DNA from 3 places in the Chryseobacterium sp. T20 genome. Region 2 is predicted to be linked to each of the others. Evidence: riboswitches for the same ligand, from Rfam matches in the RefSeq annotation. Region 2 holds a riboswitch; each other region holds the start of a gene.

Region 1 (3,285 bases), on a different contig from region 2:
GCGCTTCAAAGTTGGGATCCCCTTTCAGCCATTTTCCGATATTATAATGATAGAACTGTTTATTCCAGAGAAGTCCTGCAAAAGCCTGTCTCTGAACATTTCTTTCATCCTCATTCACGGTATCATTCTGAATGTCTTTATAAAACTCTTCCGCTTCCGCCTCTCGCGTATTGAATATTTCATCAAACTTTTCAAAAGGCGCATCAGCTTCATCCGGACATAATCTGAATTCAAAAACTTTGGATTCCCCAGCTCCAATAAGCTCATCAATCAGAAAAGAAGCTTTTGTTCCCTTTTTTTCAGGATTTACCGTATTGGCTTTATGAGTAATGAAATTATTGATTCCATCTTTGAAATAAGTATTTTCAGCTGCAGGAGCTCCGTAAAGCTTAGAATTATTAGTTTCATTATCACAAAATACGCTTTGTGCATTGGTATTTCGGGAATAAAGTTTTTTGATCGAAATACTGTCGTGTCCAATATTGATGCTTCCGTCATGAGAAGCATTGATTTCTGCTTTATAGGTATTGTATCCCCATTTCCAGTTGTTTCTGAACCATACAGTTGGTGCTACCAGAATAGGTGCTTCATGCTGACTTCGGTTACAGACCGTTACTCTGGCAAGAATATCGTTGTGATCGGCTTTGCAGTACTCTATAAAAATATCAAAATACTCATCATTATCGAAAATTCCGGTATCGAAAATCTCATATTCCGGTTCCTTTTTACTGCGTCTCCCGTTTTCTGCAACAAGGTCATCGTAAGGAAATTCATTGATTGGATATTTATACACCATTTTCATATAACTATGAGTAGGTGTATTATCCAGATAATAAAAGATTTCTTTGATGTCTTCCCCATGATTCCCCTGAGGGTTGCTCAATCCGAAGAATCTTTCCTTTACCATCTTATCTTTCTTGTTCCAGAATGAAAAAGCAAAACATAAAAGCTGCTTTACATCAGAAATTCCGGCAATACCTTCTTCACCCCAGCGGTAGGCATAGCTTTCAGCATTATTATGATTGGTAAAATTCCAGGCATTCCCGTTTGGGCTATAATCTTCGCGTACATTTCCCCACTGCCGGTTGCTTACATAAGGTCCCCAGTTTTTCCATTTGGTATCTTGTAATCTATCTTTTTCGGCGGTCATATCTCATCATTTTTCCATACGAAGTTAGTTTTTTTGAGAAGTAATTCCAATTTTTTTCATCTGAATAATTATTAATATACTCTTGAAATACTTGTATTTAAGGCCTTTTTTAAATATTAAAATAATTTTTTTTTGAAATTAAAAGAAAAGAACTACCTTTGCATCATTCGTTCATTCAAATATTGAAAATGTTATCAAGAAAGGTTGAGGGATTAGACCCTATGAAACCTTAGCAACCCTTTGCGCAAGCAAAGAAGGTGCTACGTTCTACCAAATAATTTTGGACAGATAACTTACTGAAGTTCTTTTCAGCCATTTCCTGTGGCATTTTCAATTGTATTAAAATTTAATAGAATTGAAAACAGAACTAAACTATATTAATCTTACGTATCAAACTTATTCCCAAAAGGAATACAATATCTCATTGAGCTATCAGCTTTTTGGGAAAGATCTGTTTACAGCCCCTATCATTTTAATCAATCATGCTCTTACCGGAAATTCAAACGTATCCGGAGAAAAAGGCTGGTGGAAACAGTTGGTAGGAAAAAATCAGATTGTAGATACTGATCAATATACTGTTCTGTGTTTTAATATACCCGGAAACGGATACGACGATTTTTTAATTGAAGACTATGAAGACTTCACGCCTTCAGATATCGCAGCGATATTTCTGAAAGGACTTGAAGTTTTACATATCAAAAATTTATATGCCATTATCGGAGGCTCTCTGGGAGGAGGGATTGCCTGGGAAATGCTTGCCAAGCAGCCGGATCTCGCAGAAATATTTATTCCTATTGCCTGTGATTACAGAACACACGATTGGCTTCATGCACAATGTCTGGTTCAGAAATTTTTATTGAATGATAAAGAAGAACCATTACAGAAAGCAAGAATTCATGCCATGTTGTGTTACAGAACTCCACAGTCACTCAATGACAGATTTCAAAACCAATATAACCAGGACAAACAACGCCTGGAATCAGAAGACTGGTTGGTTTATCATGGTAACGCACTAAACGAAAGGTTTAGTTTAAAAAGTTACAAACTGATGAACCATCTCCTTATGAATATCAACGTTGCTGAAGAAGCACTGGAGAACATACAGGCACGAATGCACATGATCTCCGTAGATACAGACTTATTCTTCCCGGCTTCAGAAATCCGAATGTGTTTTGAAAACTTAAAAGAGAAAAATAAGGATGTTTCTTATCACGAGATCCAATCTATACACGGGCATGATGCCTTCCTAATGGAATATCAACAATTAAATAATATCATTAAAAACATTTTATAGAAGTAATGAAAAATGCTAACGAAATAAAATTTTTGAAGAACAGATCAATCGTCAAATTTGAAGGAGAAGATTTCCTGGGAGAAATCGGGATTGACGGACGAATTTTTAAAGCGCTTACTTTAGCACGTATCAGTGTGGGCGTAATTTCTCAACAAGCCATAGAAAACGGAATTTCAATTCTGGTTCAGGAAAATGATGCAGAAAAAGCAGTAGCTTGTCTTATTGATGAATTTGAAGAAGAAAGAAAATCTGGAAAAGTTTCCCAGATCTACAGTATCAATAATGTTTCTGTGATTGGTTTTGTTGCAGAAGATTTCAATAAAGTCTTTGCAGAACTGGCAAGAAACAATGTTTTCCCATTGCTTTTGAATCAGGTAGCAGGAGAAAACAGAGTCAATATCGTAGTGACTTCTTCTCAGGATGAAAAAACAAGAAACATTATAGAATCTGAAATTTTCAAAAAACCAAAGACCGTTCATCTGGCTATCATTGGTCACGGAAATGTAGGAAAGACATTGATACAACAGGTTTTGGAATCTGCAGAAGAAATTAAAAAGCGTAAAAAAATAGACCTTAAAGTAGTTGCAGTAGCCAACTCTAAGAAAATTGCCTTCAACAAAAAAGGATTTGATGCCAATTGGAGTGATGAGGTTTTAACAGCAGAACATCCATCGAATGTTGAAGAACTAATCAACTTTTCTAATGAAAATCAACTGGAAAATCTGATCGTTGTGGATAACACAGCCAGTAAAGATTTTGTAAAGAATTATCACGCTTTGGCAGAAAACGGATTTGATCTGGTGTCTTCCAACAAAATTTTCAATACCCTTCCGATAGAAGA
Region 2 (3,285 bases):
AAGAATGAAAACTTTCGGGGCAACTTTCTTTACCATTCCCGGTCCGAAAATGATCTGGCAGTTTGGAGAATTAGGATATGAATTCAGTATCAACAGATGTGCGAATGGTACTATCGACAGCGGATGCAGAACCGATGAAAAACCTGTTGCATTCACTTTAGGATATGATACCAATGCAAACAGAAAGGCAGTATATGATACATGGGCTAAAATCATCAACATCAGAAATACCCATCAGGTTTTTAAATCTAAAACCTACAGTATAGAATCCAATAACCTTGCGAATGATCCTACCGGGCTGATCACAAGAATTTACGTGTATGATGCTGCTATTGCCACGGGAATAAAGAATGTGGTTGTATTAGCAAATTATACCACTTCCGCACAGAATGTTATCCCTTATTTCCCTTACATAGGTCAATGGCAGAATCTGATGGACAACAGTATTTCAAATGTAGCTTCCACAACAGCTCCAATCACTTTACAACCTGGGGAATTCAGAATCTTTGGTAATTACGCGGGTGCTTTGTCAACAGCAGATGTCAATGCCGCCAACAAATTATCTCTTCAGATTGCAGATAATCCGGTTCGAAACGGAATAGCTAAACTCGTTTTCAGTAAAGCAAAAAATGGTGAGATTTCAATTTTTGATATGACCGGTAAAAGAATGGATTCTTTCAAACTGGATAAAGAAAACGGTACCTATGAAGCCAAAATCAATTATCCGGCAGGAACTTATCTGATTCAGCTAAAATCAGACACAGGAATAGCCATTCAAAAAATGATGATTCAATAAAAACGAATTATGAATTTGTTGATTTGTAATATTTTGAACCATTAAGGGCTATTTGAGAAGTAAAGTGTAGTTAAGATGGATCATTCTGATTTTTAAGCTTAAAGCGAAGCTTATCTTAATACTCTTAAACTCTTATTAAACCTTAATGGTTCAGAAATAAAAGCTTAAACAAGTTCTATAAATAATAAAAGGCAAATTTGCAGATCAGCAGCTTTGCCTTTTTTTTGTACATTTAAAAAAATAGTCTACTTTTGCAGTAGATTTATCAAGAAAGGTGGAGGGATTTGGCCCGATGAAACCTTAGCAACCTACACAGTTCCAGAAGTGTAAAGGTGCTAATTCCAACCCTTAGGGGGAGATAAGTGAAGTCAATACTCTATATGAATTCCATTTCTTGAAGTCTTGTGTATCTGCGGAAAGATCCGTCAGATTCGTATTATTAATTGGCAAGAACAAAAATGAAAAAATTAAGCACAGCTGTATTATTGCTTGGGGCAATTCTGGTCGCTGCTCAGGAAAGTGAGGAAAAAGGAAAACAGATCGAAGATATTATCATCGTCGGAAACCGTAATGTCAAAAGAACAAAGCTGGAGACACCTGTTCCTGTAGATGTAATTAATATCGATAAAATCCAGAGAAGCGCTCCGCAAATGACTGCTCAGGATCTCCTGAACTATGTGATTCCATCGTTCAATGCAGTGAGACAGTCTGCTTCTGATGGGACAGAACATATTGACCCTGTTACTTTGAGAGGAATGGGGCCTGATCAGGTTCTGGTTTTGCTTAACGGAAAAAGAAGACATTCTACATCATTGGTCAATTATCAGAATACGGTAGGGAATGGCTCTGTAGGAACAGATTTGAGTACCATTCCCGTCATTGCAATTGATAGAATAGAAGTGTTAAGAGACGGAGCTGCTGCACAATATGGTTCTGATGCCATTGCAGGAGTAATCAATATAATTCTTAAAAAAAATGCCGGAGCTTCAGCAAGCCTTACCTATGGATTAACCGGAAGAAATGATGGTGATACTTACCAGGCAGGAGTTAACTATGGAACCTCATTAGGAAAGAAAGAAGGCTATATTAATCTTTCATTACAGCTAAGTCACAGAGGAAAAACCACAAGAACGCAAAATCATGACCTGGATATTTTCGGAGATAATTTTGCTTATGAATTTGCTGGTGATGCAGAAGCCGTAAAAGCTGCCAGAGCCGTAGATGATGCAGAAATTGCAAAAAGAGGATTAACACGTGACGATTTTAATTTTCAGATCGGAGATGCCCAAATCAGACAGGGACAGCTGTTTTTCAACTCAGAATATCCTTTTAATGACAATTTTAAACTGTATTCTTTTGGAGGATTCAGCATCAAAGAAGGAAATGGCTTTGGTTTCAGAAGGCTTCCGAGTGAAAAATCTAATGTCGTTTCATCCATTTATCCGAATGGATTTCAGGCTACTCTGGCCTCTCAGGTATACGATGTTTCTTATGCGGTAGGAGCGAAATATAATGTTAACGACTGGTTTTTTGACCTTAGCAATACCTTTGGAAGCAATACCTTCAATTATAATGTAAACAATACGAATAATGCTTCTTTGGGAGCAAAATCTCCAACCCGTTTTTATGCCGGAGCGCATAGCTTTCTTCAAAATACCGTTAATCTTGATGTTTCCAAAAATATAAACCGTTTCAATATCGCCTTCGGAGGAGAATTCAGATTTGAGCAATATCAGATCAAGGCAGGTGACGAAGCATCTTATACCCAATATGACGTCAATGGAAATGTGGCCACTGAAGGATCAACAGTGCTTGGTGCGGGCGGATCTCAATCTTTTATTGGGTTTTCTCCCAATAATGCATTGAAGAAAGACAGACATTCCACCGCAGTGTATGCAGATGTTTCCTATGATTTAGATAAAAAACTGAATATTGATGCAGCGGCAAGATTTGAAAACTATTCAGATTTTGGAAATACTCTGAATGGAAAGCTTGCGGTACGATATGAATTTGTAAAAAACTATGCGGTAAGAGCTGCAGTTGGAACAGGATTCAGAGCACCATCATTGCAACAGCAGTATTTTAATAACTCTTATGCTGATATTTCTACTTCCGGCGAGAAGATTGTCACAAAGGGAATTTTTAGCAATGACAGCAAAGCCGCTGAAATTCTTGGATTTGATAAACTTAAACAGGAAACTTCTGTCAATGCAAGTGCAGGATTTACTCTGAGACCCTTAAACAATTTGACAGTTACCATAGATGGATACTGGATCAAAGTAAAAGACAGAATTGTAATCACCAGCAATATTACCGATGAAAGATTAGATCAGTTTAAGGTAGAAAGCGGAAGATTTTTTGCCAACGCTATTGATACCGAAACAAAAGGAGTTGATGTTGTAGTAACCTATGACTGGATTCTTGGCAAGGGAAAATTAAATATCAATCTTGCCGGAAACTATACGGAAACTAAAATCACAGATTTCCAT
Region 3 (3,285 bases), on a different contig from region 2:
ATTACCTTTAATTCTGTTATTTAGAATAGCGAATTCCAATCCTACGTTTAAGTTAAGGTTGGTTTCCCACTTTACATTATTGGTAGATGTTTTTTCCAGCGTTGTTCCGGGTTCTCCACCAAGACTGATAAATCTGTATAGTTCCTGATACGCATAATAAAGCGGCTGCCCGTTGGGTCTAAGTAATTTATCATTCCCCTGACCTCCGTAGCTGGCACGCAATGTCAATTGATTGAATACATTCAGACTTTTAATAAATTCCTCGTTTGAAATCTTCCATGAACCTCCTACTGACCAGAATCTTCCCCATCTGTTATCTTTTTCAAATCTTGAAGAGCTGTCCGCCCTTCCTGATGCAGATAAGAAATAAGTATTGTTATAATCATACTCTACTTTCCCAAGGAAGCTCAATAAACTTAGTTTGTTGCTGTTCCCGCTGAAACTTCCTAATAAAGAAGCCGCATCCGGTTCATAATAGTAAGGCAGTGAGAACTGACTTCTTGTTCCGGAAATCGTCTGATAATCGTATTTGTAGAATTCATGTCCTGCTAATGCATTCACGTGGTGCTTTCCAAACTTTTTATCATACGTCAGAATATTGCTGGTTGTATAGGAAAGTGTTCTGGTATTGGTTTTCGTCACTGAACCCCCAATTTCAGCACCTTGTCCCAACAATGGATTTGAATAATAATGACCATTATAATTCACCAAATCAACTGAGAAGCTTGTTTTGAATTTCAATTCAGGCAAGAAAGTGAATTCCATGAATCCTTTTCCTGAAAAGTTATCTTCTTTATTTTCGTTTTTATCTAATGGCAAAGTTGCAGCCGCATTCTGATTCTGAAGTGCATTTGTGGGTCTGTATTTTCCAAAATCATAAACCGGGTTTCCATCAGCATCTAAAATGTAAGTTCCGTCAGCATTTCTTTCGTAGTAAGGATAGAACGAAGGAATAAACCTTGCGGCATTGATGATATTACTCGCCTTGGAATCTGAAGAAGTAGGAGCCTGCTGAACACTGTTTGTATAATTTAAGTTTACTCCAACATTCAACCATTTTTTAACTTCAGAATTGATCTTTAATCGGGTATTGTATCTTTTATATCCTGATTCAATCGCCATCCCTTTATCATCCAGATACCCTAATGAAAAGAAATAATTGCTTTTATCACTTCCTCCACTGATATCAAGATCTACCTGATTTCTTGAAGCCACTCTCTGTAAAATATCTCTCCAGTCGTCATTCCAAAGTGGCGATGCACCTGGTAATAGTTTTCCATCTGTTCCTACCGGTTTTGGGTAAGCAGTTCCATAAGGATTGATTCCAAGGGTAGAAACAAGATTATCTGTCGCCATTTGTGCAGCCTGCTGAGAAGAAACTTTCCCGGACTGATATCCGTTTCTTAATGCTTCCCAGTATAATTGAAAGTACTGATCTGTGTTTACCTGTTCATAATCTTTGACTGCTCTTCCGGAGAATCCCTGACTGATGTTAAAATTAACTCTGGCCTCTCCTTTTTTACCTGATTTTGTAGTAATGATAATAATTCCGTTGGCTCCTCTTGAACCATACAAAGCACTTGCTGTAGCATCTTTTAAAACACTGATAGATTCAATATCGCTTGGGCTGATAGAATTCAGGTTTCCATCGAAGGGAATCCCATCCACTACGTACAAAGGATCACTGGAAGCACTGATGGAGCCAATCCCTCTGATTCGGATGGTAGAAACAGCACCGGGCTGTCCTGATGCACTGGTCGTTTGAATTCCTGCAACCTGTCCCTCCAATGCTTTGGTAATATTTGTTACGGGTCTGTTGTTGATCTTATCACTGGAAATGGTGGCTACGGAACCAGTATAGCTGTTTCTTTTAGCTTTTCCGTAAGCTACCACTACTACTTCATCAATCTCTTTTTCATGAAGGCTATCTTTTTTCGGCTTGGAATTCTGTGCATTCACACTGGCCACTCCTAGAAAAAAAGCAGCAACCGGAGGTATCCAAGCTTTAGAATTGAATAAATTTTTGCTAATCATAATCAATTTTATTTATCATATATTAAAATTTAGCCCTTTGCAGAAAAGTCAACAAAGGGCATCGATAAATACGATAAACCAAATGCTTATTTTTCCTTAAAAGGCTGAACGTAACACCTTGCCCCACGGGTAGGTTGTCAAGATTTCACAGGGTCAGTTCCCTCCATCTTTCTTTATAAGCCGATCGAAATATAATTGCAAAGCTAAAAACTTTTAGTCTACAAAACAAGTAGACTTATTTATTTTTCATGATAAATTTTCAAAAATTAACGTAATTTTTTAATAAAATCCATTACATTAAAGAGTTACAAGCTTTGCCACTTTCTTAGACATGACAAATATCATTATCAATAATTCAATACAACAAAATCAAATCTGTCCATAAATTTTTGATCGTTAATTAAAAAAAGTTTTTAATTTTATAGTATGAAAGTTTTGATCATCAATGGCCCTAACCTCAATCTGTTAGGCACAAGAGAACCGGAAATCTATGGAAATGTTTCTATGGAAAGCTATTTGGAAAATTTAAGATCCGAGTTTCAGGCTCATGAATTAAAATATTACCAGTCTAATATTGAAGGAGAACTTATCAACAGACTTCAGGAGGATGATTTTGATGCCGTAGTAATTAACCCGGGAGCTTTTACCCATTATTCTTATGCTATTGCTGATTGCTTGAAAAATATTCGTAAGCCAAAAGTAGAAGTACATATCAGTAACATTTATAAAAGAGAAGAATTCCGACAGAAATCTGTAACGGCAGCCAATACTGATGCGGTTTTATCTGGTTTCGGAATGGATGGATATAGATTGGCCTTATTGAGTTTGAAGTAAGTTTTCTTACTTATACTTTTCCCACGAATTGCACAGATTTTCACAGATCTTTTTGTCTAAATATCAACAAGGAATCATACAATAATATCTCTAAGGAAAAAAAATAAAAAAGCCTCATCGATGATGAGGCTTTTTGTATGTTGATTGGTAACTATTAGATAGTTTGTTCCTGCAATTGAGGTCCTGAAGCTACTAACTTCTTCCCTTCTTCAGTATCACAGTACTGCTCAAAGTTCTTGATGTATCTAGAAGCAAGATCTTTTGCTTTTTCTTCCCATTCTGAAGTGTTCTCATAAGTATCTCTAGGATCTAAAATACCTGTAGAAACGTTTGGCAATTCAGTAGGAATTTCAAGGTTCATAATTGGAACCTGAGTTTTAGGAGCATTGTCAATAGAACCGTCAATGATTGCATCAA

What was found. Region 2 has a riboswitch for S-adenosylmethionine ahead of ACMA47_RS14995 (TonB-dependent receptor plug domain-containing protein). Riboswitches for the same ligand answer to the same signal wherever they lie in the genome.
Region 1: it holds a riboswitch for S-adenosylmethionine, as region 2 does, so the genes downstream of both, ACMA47_RS08560 (alpha/beta fold hydrolase) here and ACMA47_RS14995 (TonB-dependent receptor plug domain-containing protein) in region 2, are expected to answer to the same signal.
Region 3: it holds a riboswitch for S-adenosylmethionine, as region 2 does, so the genes downstream of both, ACMA47_RS09385 (SusC/RagA family TonB-linked outer membrane protein) here and ACMA47_RS14995 (TonB-dependent receptor plug domain-containing protein) in region 2, are expected to answer to the same signal.

Annotation. Positions count from the first base shown of each region.
Region 1 is NZ_JBLFDU010000003.1:13,201-16,485, reverse strand. Features, by position in the region: gene ACMA47_RS08565 (MGH1-like glycoside hydrolase domain-containing protein) at 1-1,150, opposite strand, end outside; SAM riboswitch class I at 1,339-1,445, shown strand; gene ACMA47_RS08560 (alpha/beta fold hydrolase) at 1,506-2,444, shown strand; gene ACMA47_RS08555 (ACT domain-containing protein) at 2,450-3,285, shown strand, end outside.
Region 2 is NZ_JBLFDU010000006.1:84,039-87,323, forward strand. Features, by position in the region: gene ACMA47_RS14990 (alpha-amylase family glycosyl hydrolase) at 1-796, shown strand, start outside; SAM riboswitch class I at 1,056-1,161, shown strand; gene ACMA47_RS14995 (TonB-dependent receptor plug domain-containing protein) at 1,255-3,285, shown strand, end outside.
Region 3 is NZ_JBLFDU010000003.1:182,979-186,263, forward strand. Features, by position in the region: gene ACMA47_RS09385 (SusC/RagA family TonB-linked outer membrane protein) at 1-2,034, opposite strand, end outside; SAM riboswitch class I at 2,118-2,216, opposite strand; gene ACMA47_RS09390 (type II 3-dehydroquinate dehydratase) at 2,461-2,868, shown strand; gene pckA (phosphoenolpyruvate carboxykinase (ATP)) at 3,023-3,285, opposite strand, start outside.